DNA from 2 places in the Anoxybacillus kestanbolensis genome. Region 2 is predicted to be linked to the other one. Evidence: riboswitches for the same ligand, from Rfam matches in the RefSeq annotation. Region 2 holds a riboswitch; the other holds the start of a gene.
The links. Region 2 has a riboswitch for S-adenosylmethionine ahead of BO219_RS11920 (acetamidase/formamidase family protein). Riboswitches for the same ligand answer to the same signal wherever they lie in the genome.
Positions count from the first base shown of each region.

Region 1: another riboswitch for S-adenosylmethionine. It lies ahead of BO219_RS11045 (methionine ABC transporter ATP-binding protein); the one in region 2 lies ahead of BO219_RS11920 (acetamidase/formamidase family protein).

Region 1 is NZ_MQAD01000020.1:25,454-38,940, reverse strand. It holds gene BO219_RS11050 (methionine ABC transporter permease) at 1-632, opposite strand, end outside; gene BO219_RS11045 (methionine ABC transporter ATP-binding protein) at 622-1,650, opposite strand; SAM riboswitch class I at 1,726-1,831, opposite strand; gene BO219_RS11040 (O-acetylhomoserine aminocarboxypropyltransferase/cysteine synthase family protein) at 2,106-3,398, opposite strand; gene BO219_RS11035 (hypothetical protein) at 3,462-3,761, opposite strand; gene BO219_RS11030 (thioredoxin family protein) at 3,891-4,160, opposite strand; gene BO219_RS11025 (ribonuclease M5) at 4,169-4,516, opposite strand; gene BO219_RS11020 (YusG family protein) at 4,614-4,862, opposite strand; gene gcvH (glycine cleavage system protein GcvH) at 4,897-5,280, opposite strand; gene BO219_RS11010 (arsenate reductase family protein) at 5,338-5,697, opposite strand; gene BO219_RS11005 (acyl-CoA dehydrogenase family protein) at 5,768-7,549, opposite strand; gene BO219_RS11000 (acetyl-CoA C-acetyltransferase) at 7,565-8,737, opposite strand; gene BO219_RS10995 (3-hydroxyacyl-CoA dehydrogenase/enoyl-CoA hydratase family protein) at 8,750-11,128, opposite strand; gene BO219_RS10990 (YuzL family protein) at 11,278-11,424, shown strand; gene BO219_RS10985 (proline dehydrogenase family protein) at 11,443-12,360, opposite strand; gene BO219_RS10980 (hypothetical protein) at 12,525-12,776, shown strand; gene BO219_RS10975 (spore coat protein) at 12,789-13,112, shown strand; gene BO219_RS10970 (HD-GYP domain-containing protein) at 13,364-13,487, shown strand, end outside.
Region 2 is NZ_MQAD01000025.1:371-6,363, forward strand. It holds gene BO219_RS11915 (bifunctional ADP-dependent NAD(P)H-hydrate dehydratase/NAD(P)H-hydrate epimerase) at 1-1,516, opposite strand, end outside; SAM riboswitch class I at 1,731-1,839, shown strand; gene BO219_RS11920 (acetamidase/formamidase family protein) at 2,043-3,347, shown strand; partial or broken gene BO219_RS11925 (pyridoxal-phosphate dependent enzyme) at 3,653-3,940, opposite strand; gene BO219_RS11930 (DUF4183 domain-containing protein) at 4,126-4,509, opposite strand; gene BO219_RS11935 (DUF4183 domain-containing protein) at 5,100-5,483, shown strand; gene BO219_RS11940 (DUF1450 domain-containing protein) at 5,590-5,850, opposite strand.

The DNA of each region.
Region 1 (13,487 bases), on a different contig from region 2:
ATAAACTGAATGATAAAGACGATGACTAAAATGAGCACTGTTGCAACGAACGTGACGTCGTTATTGTCACGTTGAAACCCTTCTAAATACGCTAAGTTTCCAAGCCCCCCAGCACCGACAACTCCTGCCATCGCTGTATAACCAACGAGCGCGATCGCTGTAACTGTAATACCAGATACAAGTGCTGGCAACGCTTCAGGGAGAAGCACTTTCCAAATAATTGTTGCTGTCGTTGCCCCCATCGCTTTTGCCGCTTCAATGACACCTTTATCAATTTCACGAAGCGCAATTTCAACCATGCGTGCATAAAACGGAGCGGCCCCGATAATGAGTGCCGGTAGCGCAGCATTCGCTCCAAGAATTGTACCAACAACAAGTTTCGTAAATGGAATGAGCAAAATAATTAAAATAATGAACGGAATGGAACGAAAAATGTTGACGAACGATGCGATCACACCGTTAATAAAACGATTTTCCCATATGTTTCCCTTAGACGTTAAAAACAACAACAATCCGAGTAAAATACCAAGCACAAACGTTGCGACAACGGAGACGGCGGTCATATACAACGTTTCCGTCGTGGCCGCCCATATTTTATCCCAAACAACGTTCGGAAATAGTTCATTGAACATTCGCCAACACCTCCACTTCAACTTCTTGCTGGCGAATAAAAGCGAGCGCTCGCTCAATCTCCTCATTCGCACCGTCTAAATGAATGAACAGCACCCCGTATGCTCCGTGATGTGTCTGTGAAATTTTCCCTTGTAAAATATTTATATTTAAATCGAATTGACGAATGAGTTGTGTGATGAGCGGTTGCTCAGCTGCTTCACCAACGAATGTCAGTTGAACAACTTTACCATTCGGATATCGTTCAAGAAGATGCAACATCGCTTCTTTCGTTTCTTCCGGCTCTGTCACTTGCTGAACAAATCGTTTTGTAATCGGCTGTTCTGGCTTGCGGAATACGTGAAGCACTTCGCCCATTTCGACAATTTTTCCGTTTTCCATGACCGCAACGCGATCACAAATTTTGCGAATCACGTGCATCTCGTGTGTAATTAATACGATCGTTAAACCGAGACGTTTATTAATATCAACAAGCAAGTCTAAAATTGAGTCGGTCGTTTGCGGATCAAGCGCCGATGTTGCTTCATCGCATAACAGCACTTTCGGATTGTTCGCTAATGCGCGTGCAATACCAACGCGTTGCTTTTGTCCGCCGCTCAGTTGCGATGGATACGCATTTTCTCTCCCTTGTAAACCGACGAGTTGAATAAGTTCATCGACACGCTTCATCCGTTCTTCTTTCGGCACGCCAGCAATTTCTAACGGAAAAGCAATATTTTCGCGCACGGTTCGTGACCAAAGCAAATTAAAATGTTGAAAAATCATGCCGATTTGTTGGCGCGCTTGGCGTAACTGCTTCCCGCTAATTTTCCCCATATCTTTCCCATCAACAATCACTTCACCGCTCGTCGGCTTTTCTAATCCGTTCAATAACCGAATGAGCGAGCTTTTCCCTGCTCCACTATAACCGATGATACCGAAAATTTCTCCTTGTTCGATATGCAAATTCACATGATCGACTGCCGTTACATTCCCACTTGCTGCTTTGTACACTTTTGTTACATTCGATAATGTGATCACGTTGCTGTCACCTTCCTTCCATGAAAAAAGCCTTTCTGCTCAAGAGAACAGAAAGGCGCGAATCGTCCATTCTGTCTCTTATCTCTCAAAGCAAACGCTTTGTGTGAATTGGCACCATTTCAGCAGCGCTGACGGTTGCCGGGTTTCATCGGGCACATCCCTCCACCTCTCTTGATAAGAGCGCTTTTAAACGCTTTATTCAGTTAACGTTTTAATATGTTTAAGGATCATTTTAAACTACAAAAGTGAGTATATCATCGAATGAAGGACGGTGTCAATAAAAATTTTTCAACTATTTCCCCTTCATAATCAAGTGAACTGAATATATAGCATGAGAAACCGCTACTCTTCGGATGTCGGGCTACGAACAAACCCGCCGCTTTGTTAAAGCGCTGCGGTTACAACTCATAAAATGAAAGGTGCTAGTCGAAAAATCTAACTAGCACCTTTCATATTTACACCCGCGAATACATCGACCGTACCCCTGTCGCCGCTTCAATCGCTTGTTCTAAGTCTTCGATTAAATCATCGACATTTTCAATACCGACCGATAAACGAATCATATCTTCTGTCACGCCGGATGCTTTCAAATCTTCTGAACTTAACTGTTGATGCGTTGTACTTGCAGGATGAATAATTAAACTTTTTGCATCACCGACGTTGGCAACATGCGACCAAAGCTTAACGTTGTTAATTAACGTAGCCCCTGCTTCACGGCCACCTTGAATGCCGAAGACAACGACTGCTCCTGCCCCTTTTGGCATATATTTTTTCGCTAGCTCTTTTGCTGGATGATTGTCATGTTCAGGGTACAACACCCAATGGACTGCTGGATGGTTGTCCAAATACTCGACGATTTTTCTCGTATTGGCAATATGCTCTTTCATGCGGACATGCAACGTCTCCAGCCCTAAATTAAACTGGAAGGCGTTGAACGGGCTAATCGCCGGTCCTAAGTCACGTAACAACTGCACGCGTGCTTTGACGATATACGCCGCCGCACCGATGTCTGCGTATACGAGATTATGGTAACTTGGATCTGGCGCCGTAAACGCTGGAAACTTCGGCGAATTCCAATCAAATTTTCCACCATCGACAATGATACCACCTAACGTCGTTCCGTTACCAAGCAACCATTTCGTTGCCGAATGAATAACAATATCCGCTCCGTGTTCGATTGGCCGGCAAAGGTATGGCGTCGCAAACGTGTTGTCAATAATCAACGGAATGCCTGCTTCATGCGCAATTTCCGCAACTGCCTCAATGTCTAACACATGCAGGCTTGGGTTGCCAATTGTTTCAGCAAAAATCGCTTTCGTTTTTGGTGTAATTGCCGCACGGAAATTTTCTGGATCAGACGGATCGACAAAATGTGTTGTAATGCCGTATTTCGGCAACGTATTCGCAAACAAATTGTACGTTCCTCCATATAACGTCGAAGCAGAAACAATATCATCTCCCGCTTGAGCGACGTTTAATATTGCCATCGTAATAGCAGCCATGCCGCTCGCTACCGCTAAAGCACCAATGCCCCCTTCAAGTTGAGCGACACGCTCTTCAAACACCGTTACCGTCGGATTATGAATGCGCGTATAAATGTACCCAGCTTCCTTTAACGCAAACAAATTGGCCGCATGCTCTGTGTTATCAAACAAATACGCATTCGATTGATAAATTGGCACTGCACGCGCTTTCGTTACTGGATCCGTTTGCAATCCGCCATGAACAGCAATCGTTTCAAATTTCATCGTTTCTCCCCAAATACAATAATTTATGAATATTTTGAATTTTAACACGACAAAATGCGTTCGTCAACGAACAACATCATACGGCTTGGCAAGGAAAAAGATCGACTCTAACAATAAAATGTGACGAAACGATGCTGTGACGGACAATTCGTTTAATCGCAGTTGTTGCTGTAGTTTTAAAGACCCTTGCAATAGCGACATAATCGCCTGTGCCGAACCACGAATCGTAATGACTCGCTCTCCATCTACCTCTTCTACGCGACGAATACCTTCTTTCGATATGCATAATAATACTTCTCGACTCTCCCATTGTAGTTGAATATATAAACAGTCATTCGGCAAAATCGGCGCTAACATGTTCATTCAATCGCCCCCGTCCTATATTTCTCATATCCATTGTTTCCATATAAATGCGAGTAGTTCCTGCTATAAACGCTCGACAAATGTCTCGTTTCCTCGTCAATTTCCCAAGAAATATGTCGAAAGCTGGCTTTATTCAGCCAGCTTTCGCAACGTTTCGTATAAATATGGAACAGAATGAAAAGCATATATTTTTTGTACAAGTTTATCATGTTGAAAAATAAGTAAACACGGAACGCTTTCGATGCACCACTCAACCGCTTTGTCCGGCACGTAGTTTAAATCTTGACGTTCAAATGTAACAGATGGCAATAACTGCTCAAGTACATCAACCATTCGACTTGCCACTTGACATGTTCCACATAATGGCGTGTACATATAGACAACTTTCACAACGATCACACAACTTTCTATAAATATTGTGCGTGTACATCGATATTTGCACTTAATAACACGACCGCAATATGATGCTTCGGAGCTGCTGCCACTTCGCGATACATTTTATCGACGTATAAATGCTCAGCTTGTGGAAATTCACGGCGAAGTTGACGGCGCAATTTTTCCCCCGCTTCATCGGAATCGACTAAAATGTACACTTCTTTATCGTACAAAGCATCGATTAATTCATCAAGTTTGGCGGTACCAAGCGTTCCATTTGTACATATAATTTCAACTGGCTCACTAATGATGCTTTCGATTTTTCGTTTATCTGAGCGCCCTTCGACAATAATCACTTTTTCTACCTCTACAATCGCCATCGTCATCACCTTGTACATTCATTTATGTATATTATATTCGTGATCGCACACTTTTTCTCCTTTTATCCAATACAAAAGGACAGCGATGTCGCTGTCCTTAACACCAACCACCTTCTGTATCACAATCGACATATTTCATATTTGGATGTTCAGTAACTGTTACGCTTTTCAAAATACGCCCGTTTTGTTGTTGGTATCCATGCTTTAACTTTAACTTATTCGTTTCTTGAACAAATTCTCCAACACATTCGTTGTCATAAAACAGCTCAAAGTTGCCGTTTTCATTAAATTTCCCAACAACATCTTTTGTAATATCGATTGTTCTTTGTTTTAACAAAAAAGACACCCCTGTGTTGTAGGGTGCCCTGTGAGTTGTTTTTTTAATCTTGGTTAATCATTTGTTCGTATTGTTCTGCCGTTAATAGGTTGTCCACTTCACTTAAATCGCTTGGCTCAATGACGATCATCCACGCTTTATCATATGGTGATTCGTTTACATACTCTGGGTTGTCGTTTAACTCTTCGTTCACAGCTACGACTTTTCCGCTAATTGGAGCATATAATTCAGATACGGTTTTTACTGACTCCACGCTACCAAATGGCTCATTTGCTGTGAGTTGTGCCCCCACTTCTGGCAATTCAACGAATACGATATCGCCGAGTTCTGACTGGGCAAAGTCCGTAATCCCAATGCGAACCGTATTTCCTTCGACACGCACCCATTCATGTTCTTGTGAATAACGTAGCTCTTTTGGAATGCTCATCGTTTTCCCTCCAACATATCATCTTCTTTTTCATCATACACGATTTTTGTCATGATTTCACGATAATTTAAACATTTCGTGATATTTTTGTTCGTCAAATCCGACAATAACTTGCTCGCCATTTGTGATGATTGGACGCTTGATTAACATCCCGTCTGATGACAACAATTGCAACATGTCTTCTTCTGTCATCGTTTTTAATTTGTCTTTTAATCCAAGTTCACGATACTTCATGCCGCTCGTATTAAAAAATTTCTTTAAATCAAGCCCACTTTTTTCATATAACATCCGCAACTGCTCTTTTGACGGAGGCTGTTCAACAATATGTATCGCTTGCACAGAAATGTTGTTGTCATCTAGCCATTTTTTTGCTTTGCGACATGTGCCGCACTTTGGATACCAATAAAATGTCGCCATCTCCTCACCTCATCTATATATTACGATAACAAAGCGAAAGTACCAGACGATGCGCCTGGTACTTCCATTATTACACAACATATCGTTCAGCTTCAATTAGTGCTTGCGCTGCCTCACGCTTTTTCGCAATGATGTTGATTGGCGTATGACGTGTTAATTTACGCAATGCTGATAACATCATACGCAACATGTCACCGTGCTCAACAGCGACGATTGTTTCTTTTGCATGCGCTTCAATTTCATTAAATGCTTCCTGGCAGAAAATTTGTGTATACAATACTTTTTGTTTGTTTTTCTCAACGCCAGATTGCGCAATTGCTTTTTCCGTACGCAATAGCGCAGATTCCATCGCGTATACGTTGCTGACGATGTCTGCAATATTTACGAGCACTTCTTGTTCTTTTTCAAGTTTTGGACCGAATTTTTGCGCCGCCAGTCCCGCGACCATTAAAGCGATTTTTTTCGCATTGCGGACAAGGTACTTCTCTTGTTCAAGCACGCCATCGCCAACTTCTTCTGGCATAAGCATCATTAATTCTTCTTGTAATTGTTGCGCTTTTTGTAAAAGCGGCAATTCGCCTTTCATCGCCTTGCGCAAATACATACCTGGCACGAGGAGACGGTTAATTTCGTTCGTTCCTTCAAAAATACGGTTAATACGTGAATCGCGATACATGCGTTCAATTTCGTATTCTTGCATGAAACCATAACCACCGTGAATTTGTACCCCTTCATCGACGATATAGTCTAGCATTTCTGTCGCAAACACTTTGTTTAAAGAGCATTCGATCGCGTATTCTGCAATCGCTTTTGCCGTTTCCTTTCCGTCTTTTGCTTGTTCATCTGTCAACTGTCCCATGCGCGCTTCAAATAAACCGACTGTACGGTAGACGGAGCTTTCTGCCGCATACAATTTCGACGCCATCGTCGCTAATTTTTCTTGTGTTAATGTAAATTTCGAAATTGGTGTTTTAAATTGTTGACGTTGATTGGCGTATTGAATCGTCACTTCTAGGGCACGTTTTGCTCCGCCAACAGCACCAACGCCAAGTTTGTAACGACCGATATTTAAAATGTTAAATGCAATGATGTGCCCTTTGCCGATCTCGCCAAGTAAATTTTCTTTCGGAACGAGCGCATCTTGTAAAATTAGTGTCCGCGTCGATGAGCTTTTAATCCCCATTTTCTTTTCTTCTGCTCCTGTCGATACGCCAGGGAAATCGCGCTCGACGATAAATGCTGTGAAATGTTCACCGTCTACTTTCGCATATACAACAAACACATCGGCAAACCCAGCGTTTGTAATCCATTGTTTTTCCCCGTTTAAAATGTAATGTGTTCCTTCTGCATTGAGTTTTGCCGTCGTTTTCGCACCGAGCGCATCTGAACCCGAACCTGGCTCTGTTAACGCATATGCAGCAATTTTCTCACCCGTCGCAAGCGCTGGTAAATATTTTTGTTTTTGCTCCTCTGTTCCGAACAAGACGATTGGAAGCGAACCGATCCCGACGTGTGCACCGTGTGAAATCGAGAAACCTCCGGCACGCGACATTTTTTCCGCAATTAATGCCGAGCTAATTTTATCTAAACTTAATCCACCATATTCTTCAGGCACATCTGCACCAAGCAATCCGAGTTCACCTGCTTGTTTTAAAAGCGCAACAGAACGATCAAACTCATGATTTTCTAAATGTTCAAGTTGTGGCAACACTTCATTCACGACAAATTCTTCTGTCGTTTTGGCAATCATTTTTTGTTCGTCTGTAAAATCCTCTGGTGTAAACACTTGCGTTGGTGACACATCTTCAATTAAAAAGCTACCACCTTGTGCAACTTTCAATGTTTTTTCCATCATTATTTCCCCCTCTTATAATAATTCAAATACGCCAGCAGCACCCATGCCGCCGCCAATGCACATCGTGACAATACCAAATTGTTCGTTGCGACGACGCATTTCATGTAAAAGCGTCAATGTTAGCTTTGCACCTGTACAACCGAGCGGATGCCCAAGAGCAATGGCTCCTCCGTTCACGTTTACTTTTTCTTCATCTAGTCCGAGTTCGCGAATGACTTGAATTGCTTGTGATGCGAACGCCTCGTTTAGTTCAATTAAACCGATATCAGAAAGCTCAAGGCCCGCAAGCTCAAGCGCCTTTGGAATGGCTGCAATCGGACCGATACCCATCACTTCAGGTGGAACACCTGCAACAGCAAACGAGCGGAATTTACCAAGCGGTTGTAACCCGAGCGCTTTCGCTTTTTCGTGATCCATCACCATCACCGCAGCTGCTCCGTCGCTCGTTTGTGAAGCGTTTCCTGCTGTTACCGTTCCGTTTACCGAAAACGCAGGGCGTAACTTCGCGAGCGTTTCCATATTTGTATCTGGGCGTACTCCTTCGTCTTGACTAAACGTCATCTTTTTCTCTACTAATTTATTGTTTTCAATATGACGGACTGTCACTTCGACCGGCACAATTTCGTCGACAAATTTTCCTTCGGCAATCGCTTTTGCTGCTCTTTGATGGCTGCGAACGGCAAACGCATCTTGCTCTTCGCGCGTCACCCCATATTTCATCGCGACTTGCTCAGCTGTATGCCCCATCGACATGTAATACTCTGGCGCACTTTCTGCGAGCTTCACGTTCGGACGTACGACATGACCCATCATCGGAACCATGCTCATCGACTCCACGCCACCAGCAATAACCGTATCTGCATGACCAAGCATAATTCTTTCTGCCGCATAAGCGATCGCTTGTAATCCCGATGAACAATAACGGTTGATTGTAATCGCTGGCACTGTATACGGTAACCCAGCAAGCGCACCAATGTTGCGCGCAATATTTAATCCTTGTTCTGCCTCTGGCATAGCACAACCGATAATGAGATCGTCAATATTTCCTTCATAGTTTCCTGCTCGTTTCAATGTTTCTTTAACAACAATCGCCCCTAAATCATCCGGGCGGACGTTTGCTAACGTCCCTTTTTTCGCTTTGCCGACAGGCGTGCGCGCCCCGGCAACGATGACCGCTTCTTTCACGTCAATCCCCCCTTAGTTTCTTAACGGCTTTCCTTTGAGAAGCATATGTTGCATGCGCGCTTGCGTTTTCGGCTCACCGACAAGACTTAAAAATGCTTCGCGCTCTAAATCAAGCAAATATTGTTCGTCCACTTCTGTTCCGTACGGTACGCTTCCACCAGCGATGACGTATGCAAGCTTTTTCGCAATTTTTAAATCGTGCTCTGAAATGTAACCGGAATGATACATACCTTGAGCGCCAAGTAGTAACGTCGCATACCCTGTTTCCCCGACAACCGGAATCTTTTTACGCACCGGCGGTTTGTATCCGCTCTCATATAGCGCTAATACAGCTTGTTTTGCGTCATGAATGAGATGATCACCATTGATCGAAATACCATCTTGTGCATTTAAGAAATTTAACTCACGCGCTTCTGCTGCCGATGTCGATACTTTCGCCATCGCAATCGTTTCAAACACTTTATTTGCAACCTTTTGCAAATCAAATTCCACACCGTTTGGCATGCCGCTTAAATGTTTAATGTATAGCTCTTTATTTCCACCACCGCCTGGAATGAGACCGACACCTACCTCAACAAGCCCCATGTATGTTTCTGCAGCTGCCTGAATGCGTGAAGCTGGTAAGCAAATTTCCGTTCCACCGCCGAGCGTCATCGCAAATGGCGCAACGACAACCGGTTTTGAGCTATATTTAATATTCATCATCGCTTGTTGGAATTGACGAACGACCATTTCAATTTCGAAATAGTTATCATCTTGTGCTTCCATTAAGATCATGGCAAGGTTCGCACCGACACAGAAGTTTTTCCCTTGATTTCCGATGACAAGTCCTTTATAGTTGCGATCGACTTCTTCTAGTGCGTAGTTAATCATTTGGACGATGTCAAAACCAATGGCGTTGTTCGGTGAGTGAAATTCAAGTAACGCCACATCGTCACCAAGGTCAATTAAACTTGCCCCACTATTTTTCTTAATGACCCCTTTTTGTTCTTTTAAGCGATGAATGTGAATGACTTTTTCGTTTTCTTCAACCGGCTTATATTGTCCACGATCGTAGTACGACACGCGACCGTGCTCGTGTTTATAAAACGTTTCGTGTCCGCTCGCAAGCATATCTTCAACCCACGATGGTACTTGACGACCTTCCGCTTTCATTTTTTCAACAGACTGTCTCACACCGATCGCATCCCACGTTTCGAAAGGACCGAGCTCCCAACCAAAGCCCCATTTCATCGCACGGTCAATCGCTACGATATCATCTGCAATTTCTCCCAGTAACTTGGCAGAATATAATAACGTTGGGCTTAAAATGTTCCAAAGTAGTTGCCCCGCACGGTCATTCGCATATACAAGCGCTTTCAATTTATTCGCTGTTCCTTTTGCTTGTTTGCTCATTTCAACGGACGGTGCCTTTAGTTTTTTCGTCGGTTCATACTCAAGCGTTTCATAATTTAATTCAAAAATGTCCTTTCCTTTTTTATAGAAAAATCCTTGCCCTGATTTGCTGCCGAGCCATCCTTTTTCAACCATTGTCTTCATAAAAGATGGAACGGTAAATGCTTCTTTTTCCTCACCTTCTACTTTTTCGAATACGTTGTTGGCCACATGAATAAACGTGTCTAAACCGACGACATCAAGCGTGCGGAACGTTGCACTTTTCGGACGACCGATTAATGGACCTGTCACAGAATCGACTTCGCCAACACTATAACCGCCTTTCATCATTTCACGTACCGTCACAAGCAAACCGTACGTACCGATGCGATTGGCGATAAAGTTTGGCGTATCTTTCGCAAGCACAACCCCTTTACCGAGCACGTTTTCACCAAATTGTTTCATAAACGTAACAACAGCTGGATCAGTGTGCTTTGTCGGAATGACTTCTAATAATTTTAAATAGCGCGGTGGATTGAAAAAGTGCGTGCCTAAAAAGTGCTTTTTAAAATCGTCCGAGCGTCCTTCGGCCATCGCTTCGATGGAAATGCCGGACGTGTTTGAGCTGACGATACTTCCTTGCTTTCTGACTTCATCCACTTTTTCAAACACACTTTTTTTCACATCAAGCCGCTCAACAACGACTTCAATAATCCAATCGCATTCGGCTAAGCGATGAAAGTCATCTTCAAAGTTACCGACTTCGATTAATGCTAAGTTGGCTTTCGACATAAGTGGCGCTGGTTTTTGTTTCAATAAACGTTGAACCGCTTGATTGACGATGCGATTGCGTACTTGTTTATGTTCAAGCGTCCATCCTTTTGCTTTTTCTTCTTCCGTCAACTCTTTCGGCACGATGTCTAACAACAATGTCGGAATACCGACGTTCGCTAAATGTGCCGCAATCCCCGATCCCATAACTCCGGAACCGAGAACCGCTGCTTTTTTGATTCGCATGCTCGTTCCCCCTTATCCGAATTGAATGAATGGTCATTCATTTTTCCTTTATCTTAAATATAAATTATATTTTAAATTTTCGCAACAAATAAATGTAGCGAATTTTGTCAATGATTTAGGACATGATACGAAAGGAGGTGATGTTTGCGATGAAAATGAAAAAACACCCGTCAAAAGCAGGTGTAAGTGCTGCAAGTGTGAAAGGAAATGCGGGTCCGACGGTGGAGCGTGATGGAGGCGGAAAGAAAACGAGCCAAAATCAACAGTACGGAAAAGAAAATATGGGAAATGAATAAAGGTGGGACACCCCACCTTTATTTTTTGAATATACCTTTTAATACAAACGCCACGTTGGCTGGGCGTTCTGCTAAGCGACGCATAAAATAGCCGTACCAGTCGGTTCCATATGGAACGTAGACGCGCATTGTGTATCCTTCACGTACTAATTGTTCTTGTCTCTCTGGACGAATGCCGTATAACATTTGAAATTCAAATTGGCTATTTGGAATGTTATGTTCTTTGACCAATTGTTTCGTATATTCAATAATCGCATCGTCATGCGTCGCAACCGCTGTATAGTTACCATTTAACAAATGCATTTTAATGATTTTTTTAAAGTTTTCATCTACATCTTTTTTATCTGGAAAAGCGACTTCCGGCGACTCTTTATATGCGCCTTTCACGAGACGTAAATTGGGATGATACGCATTTAAATCTTCAATATCTTTTTCTGTGCGATACAAATATGCTTGCAATACCGTCCCAACATTGTCATATTCTTTTTTCAACTGTTTAAAAATATCGATTGTTTTTTGACAACGAGAATAATCTTCCATATCAATTGTCACAAATACGTCATAGGCTTTTGCTTCATCTAAAATGCGGCGCATATTTTTCATCACAAGCTCATCGGAAATGTCTAATCCCATCGATGTCATTTTCAGCGACAGTTGGGAATTTAATTGGTTTTCACCAATTGCACGAATCGCCTCAATCGAATGGTTCGCCATTTCATTTGCTTCTCGTTCGTTATCAACAAATTCCCCTAAATAATCGATCGTGACCGCTAGTCCTTTACGATTGAGTTCTTTAATCACGTCTACTGCCCGTTCAATCGTTTCCCCCGCTACAAAACGCGACGCACCGAAACGAAGACCGTAACGCTTCGCCAATTTTGTTAACGTTTTATTTTTTGACAAAAATAAGAAAAAGTCGCGCATCAACTGCTCCATTGTTGTTTACCCCCTTTTGCAAGCGCATCCACCCGTATTGTAACACGTTTTCAATCGCTTGAATATGTTTTTGTCGAATAATCGTATTTTTTGTCTACATACGTATAACTATACAGCACGTGGGCAATATACAGTCGAACATGATTTTATATGGAGGGATGATTGTGCAACAACAAATGAACACACAACCGCATGAGATGATGGCTCAACCACCTGAAATGATTTCAACAAAAGATGCGCTTTATTTAACAGATGCCTTATCATGGAATTTACTTGCGATGAAAAAAGCTCATTTTTTCGCTTCACAATGTCAAGATCAAGAAATTAAACAGGCGATAGAGCGTGTTGGACAAATGCATCAACGCCATTATCAACAACTGTTACATCAATTACAGCCATCAGCACACATGCAATAAGGAGGCCATGACATGAAAGTGCAAAATCGTGAAACACCAATTCCAAAAACACCACAAATGAACGACCGTGATTTTATTAATGATATGTTATCGACTGAAAAATATATGACGGATAGTTATTGTACATTTTTAAACGAAGCAAGCCACCAACATTTGTATAATGAAGTTTTGCATATATTTACAGAAGCACAAAACTGTCAACGGGAATTGTACAACTTAATGTTCAAAAAAGGTTGGTATGCACTCGAACAAGCAGACCAGCAAAAATTACAACAATCGTATCAGCAATTTCAAGGATATGCAAGCCAATTTCCATACAACAACATGGTACAATAAGAAAAACCGGCTGCTGATGCAGTCGGTTTTTTGTATAATGAAGGTAAATGTTTTAGAGAGAGGGACCGATATGTTCGAACGAAAACAAACTTACGAACTCGTTCCAGGCGACATTCTATCGACCAGATGGATTACTATTCATCCAAAAACATAAAAAGCTAAGCGAATCTGTTATTCAGCATATAAAAAAGCATTATCCTCACTATTTTCCATTTCTCGTCGTTTCGTCTGAGCAGCAGCTAGCCAAGTTTATGCTTGCTCGCGAACATACGAGTCGCGCGTTTATCGAAGCAATGAAACAACTGATTGATGTACATAAACAATTTATTCAAGTTCCCATTACAGCCGCGATGTATGATGTAGAAATAGCAGACG
Region 2 (5,993 bases):
AAAGTGAAAAAAGTGTTTGCGGAATGGCCTCGATGACATCTGTCGCAAGCACATCCATTGGTGAATGCTCCTTCTCGACGAGCGCATCCGCCGCTTTTCCATGCACGAACACGGCATTGCAAATTGCTTCTTGAATGTTGTCGTGCTGCATGATAAACGCAAGAATGATTCCAGTGAGTACATCGCCGCTTCCGCCTTTTGCTAACGCTGGATTTCCGCTTGTATTCACGTATTGCTTTCCATCTGGAGTCGTGACAATGGTGTAAGGTCCTTTTAACACAAGGTAAACACCATTGCTCATTGCAAATTGCTTTGCAATGCCAAAACGGTCTCTTTCGACATCGTCAATGGAAACGCCAAGCATTCGCGCCATTTCTCCAGGATGCGGCGTTAAAATCGTCGCTTCTGTTCGTTCACGTATTATCGAAACATAATCGTTCCAAAAATATAACGCATCCGCATCAAGAACGACTGGAACATCTTGGCATAGCACCTTTTGGACAACACTTTTCGCTCCCATCGTTCTCCCCATGCCCGGTCCTGCGGCAATCGCGTCAACATCCAAGGTGATCAAATCGATTTCCCCGGCAAAGCAGCCGTTCAACGATGAACACGGATGATACATCACCTCTGGAATATGGGTGGCGACAACGGGATAAACATCATCCGGAACAGCCATTGTCAGCAATCCAGCTCCGCTTCTTAAAGCCGCTTTTGCGGTCATAATGACAGCGCCTGTCATATTTCGCGAGCCGCCAATTACAAGCCCTTTTCCATAAGTACCTTTATGGGACGAACGCTTTCTTACCGGCAGCGTTCTTGCAACAGCCGCCTCACTCCATAGTCGGCGAAACTCGGCATTTTTTTCTAGAGAAAGCGGCGGAATACCAATATCGACTACGATTAATTCACCATAGTAATCAGCTGTTGGAAAAGTATATGCACTTAGCTTTGGATATTGAATCGTAATCGTTACATCCGCCTGAATCGCTGTTTCCACCGCTCCGCCGTCCGCCGGAATTCCGCTTGGTACGTCAATGGCATACACAACAAGCTCCTTTGCTTCGTTCACTTTTTCAATGATTTCTTTATATGGAGAGCGCAATGCCCCATTTATGCCAATTCCAAGCAAAGCGTCAATGATCACGTCATAATGACGTAATTGTTCGATAAATTCCTTCTCATTTCCTATGTAATTCTTTACTTCATATCCCGAATTTTCATAGATTTCAAGTGCTTTTTTCGCCGCGCCTTTTACTTTTTCCTTTGGCGGTATTAACCATAAATCCGTCGTATAACCATAACTCTTTAGCACCCTCGCAACAACAAACCCGTCGCCGCCATTGTTTCCTGTTCCTGCTAATACAGCGACGCGCTGAGCAGGTTGAATTCGTTCCAGCAAAACTGTAGCGACAGCTTGTCCGGCATTTTCCATCAACGATTCTTCACTCATGCCGATTTGCTGAATGGTATATCGATCAATCGCGTACATTTCTGAAGCAGTCACAACGCGCATGAAGATCACCCCGCAAATTTTTAATCTCATACAAGTATTTTAAATCACTTTTTCCTATTACGTATAGTTTACTAACCATGTTGACGTTCTTCCCTGCCTATATGAAAAACTCGTTAAAAAATTTTTTTCTATATACACCAAGAATGTAAGCGTTATCTTCCGTTGACATAGATAAAAATATATTATTATTGTTGTAAAAATTGAATACGATCACCGCTTATCAAGAGTGACCGAGGGAACAGGCCCTATGACGTCCGGCAACCTCCTTATAACAGGAACGGTGCCAAATCCTGCAGAATGGCTTTCATTCTGAAAGATAAGTCGTGTACAATAGATACCCGATGGGGCCGTCCGAAAAGTAGTATTTAATCCCGAAATCTAAAAAAAGCAAACCAAAAGAATGCTGTAAAATCAACATTCTTTTGGTTTTAATTTTGGCGGATTTTCAACTAAAATTGATACATTTGGCTTATTCCCTTATAATTGCTATCAATAAGTAAATATTTTTTTAAATGGGGGAGAAAATATGGAAGCGAAACAAACGGTATTTGTGAATGAATTTACGAATGGGATTTTAGATCCCAATGGTGAAATGCTTGGACCTGTAAAAGATGGCGGGTATATTATTGCTAATACTGCTCCTGGGTGTTGGGGACCGATGATTACACCTTGTATCCGTGGCGGTCATGAGGTAACTAAACCTGTTTTTGTAGAAGGAGCAGAAGTGGGAGACGCTATTGCCATTAAAATTAAATCAATCCGTGTAACTTCAATCGCCACTTCATCGGGAAATGATAAGCCGGTAGAGGGAAGATTTTTAGGGGATCCATTTGTTGCTGTAAAATGTCCTAAATGCGGAACGCTATATCCGGAGACTAAGATTGAGGGAATAGGCCAAGAGGCCATTCGTTGTGCAAATTGTGGTGCAGATGTATCACCATTTGAATTTACTAATGGTTATACGATCGCTTTCGATTCCAACAAGAATATAGGAGTTACTTTGCATAAAGAGGCAGCAGAACAGATTGCTAGAGAAGGTCGCTATTATATGGCGACACCTGATAATTCAGTACAAAATCCGATTGTAACATTTGCTCCGCACGATTTGGTTGGAACAGTTGCAAGAGTTCGCCCATTCTTGGGTCAGCTTGGTACGACACCTGCACGGCCTTTACCAGATTCCCATAATGCCGGGGATTTTGGTCAGTTTTTAATAGACGCTCCGCATGAATATGCTATAACACGGGAACAATTAAAAGATCGTACCGATGGACATATGGATATTAATCGGGTACGGGAAGGCGCTGTTCTCATTTGTCCTGTAAAAGTGCGAGGCGGTGGTGTTTACCTCGGGGATATGCACGCTATGCAAGGAGATGGTGAAATAGCAGGGCATACGACTGATGTAGCCGGAATAGTAACTCTTCAAGTGAAAGTCATTAAAGGTTTAAATATTGATGGTCCTATTCTTTTACCTGTAGAAGAGGATCTTCCTTATCTGGCAAAACCTATTACTAAGAAAGAAAAAGAGATGGCACTTGATATAGCGGAACAATGGGGTGTAAAAAAATTAGAGGAATCCCTCCCTATTTCCTTTATTGGAACGGGGGCAAACTTAAATGAAGCAACTGAAAATGGTTTAAAAAGAGCCGCCGAGGTTTTAGGGATTACGGTTCCGGAAGTAATGAATCGGGCAACGATTACAGGTTCTATCGAAATTGGTAGACATCCAGGCGTAGTAACGGTAACGTTCTTATGCCCTGTAAAATATCTAGATAAGATTGGCATTACTCAATTAGTACGCGATCAATATCCCCATTCTTTAGGGTAGTTTATATAGAATCACATGGTAGTCGTAATTATGTCAGGGAAGTACTTAACACAATTTAATGCAAGAACAGACAGCTATTGTTGTTCTTAGGAACAAGCAAAATTATAAAGATACCCCATACCGCGATGAAGGGGTATGGGGTTGTTTTTTGTACATTTCTTATTTTATACAACCAAACGGAACTTTTCTAAATGTCGAATCATTTCCTTTCCAATTTCAATGGAAGCAGTTGCGGCTGGAGAAGGGGCATTTAAAATATGAATAGAACGGTTGCCATACGAACAGTGCCTGGCACCGTTTGATTGAATCGTGCAATCCATGCCAAACATTGCACAAGCTGTCGCTGTGGCGACACCGTGCTGTCCCGCACCTGTTTCAGCGATTACGCGCTTCGCCCCCATTCGTTTCGCAAGCCAAATTTGTCCGATGACATTATTAATCTTATGTGAACCGGTATGGTTTAAATCTTCGCGTTTCAGATAGATTTTTGCTCCGCCTAACCGCTCGGTAAGCCGAGCCGCAAAAGTAAGCGGATTTGCACGGCCGACATACTCCTTTAAGTAAAATTTAAATTCTTCGTTAAACTCGTGATCGATTAGAACGGGATAAATATTATTGGTAGAAGGATTATTTTACAGTTGACTGACTTCACATTCTTTGCCTGCTTAATTAGAATGAGGAAGAATTGGAACGAATCATAAAAATAAATCCTTTCTAGGTGTATGACGAAAATTTGTCTACCTGCTAGAAAGGAAAGTATGAAAAGAGAATATATCATTTAAATGCCTGCTTTTATCGTAATAAATTGAAGAATGATCGGAGCACCCGCCATTGGAGTGTCAGCAGACTTTAAAGTCAGCATTCCTTCTTGAACTTCATATAGGTTTTTAGGTTGTAACACTCCATTGATAAATAAATTAATAAACGATACCTTCGTCGGGTCTAATATTCCTTTATTTCCATATTCAACTAATTCATCCGCATTCGTATAAACTGTTTTTATTCCGTCTGATATAGCATTATATTGGTAAGTATCCACTTGTAAAACTTGAGGGGGAATTTTAATAGTAAAGCAAATTTGAACGATTGATGTGGTGTTTATCCAATCATAAACTTTTGGAACAGCAATGATATGTTTCTGATATTTATTATCTCGTTTCATTGATACCACCCAAATTGAAAATTTAGTAAATACACCCTATTTGAAATAAGGCGATAAATTAGAGTGAAACACTCCTTTCTTCCCGCAATAAAAGATTTCAAAACACACTTTCCCCATATGCGACATCTTTTTAAGAATGGAATTGTGCAAATGGATTTATACATTATATGCAAAATGAATAAATAAAGTGAACATGAAGCTAGATTAAATATAATAAACGATTCATTTCATATTTTTCAATCACTGGCACAGATTCATCATTTTTTGCATTTTATTTTTACTTTTTACGAACTATATATAATTTTCCAACATATTTAAAAAGCGAGCCGAACCCTGGTTGATTTTCATGTTTAATTCATATGTTCAAAGTTTAAGTTAGAGTTATATATGACAAACGGCTAAAGCAATTCATGTAAATCAGTCATATTATAAATTGAAAATGTTTTTGATAATCAACAAATGTAGACAACATCTATACACGTCAAACAACTAATCGATTTTTCTGACATATCAGATGTCATCTTACATTTGATTTTTATTATCTTAAACATTCAAATCAATCAATTTTTCAAAGAAAGGGGGATACACATATGGCTCTTCAACTCATGAAACTTTTCGTTTCTGCTTCCACGACAACGGATGCAGTACCAACCGACACAAGATTTTTCTATGTTACAACAGCAGAAACAGCTGCGGGCTCGACATTAACAATCGATGCAGCAGATTTTTTTCAAGATGATGGAACAGCCGCTACAACTCTACCAACTTTAGCAGCCAATAATAGTTACTATAATGTTTATATTAACGGTGTTTTACAAATGGACGATATCTCGACATATACACCAGGTGCCACAACTGTCGGATCGCTTGCGATTAATGTTCCTGCTGGCGGTGATCCAATACCTGCTGGTACACCTATCGTGTTAGAAATTGTTCAATTTGCTCCATCGTCGACAACAACTGTTACAACATAATAGCTATCAAATTCCCGTGAACCTCTCCCGCCTGCACGTTATTTTTTAGAGGCGGGAGACTTTCTCGGTGAATATGTTAAAAATACAAACACTGACTATTGTTATCTTATTTCCTGCTGCATCTGTTACCTCGAAATTTCCACCATTCTTCTGATATACGATGATTCACTTCATAATAAAGTTCATCGACTGTTGTACCTTTGACAACTTCACCATCTATTAATACAAAAGGACAGTTTTTACAAATTTTGCACTTACCGAGACAATCTTTACGTTTGATTTTTATCTCTTTATAAATTGATTTGAAAAACTTATATAGCTTTTTCGTCTCAAACCCATTTTCGCGACAAAAATAAATTTTCTCCATATTTTAACGAAACACCTTTTTAATGAAAACTATTATCATTCTCATTGTTTTTTAATGATAACAAAAATTCGTTGCTACGTCACAACAAATGATAAAAGGAGACAAAAAATAAAAAAATTGAGCGCGAAAATGTCCAATTTTTT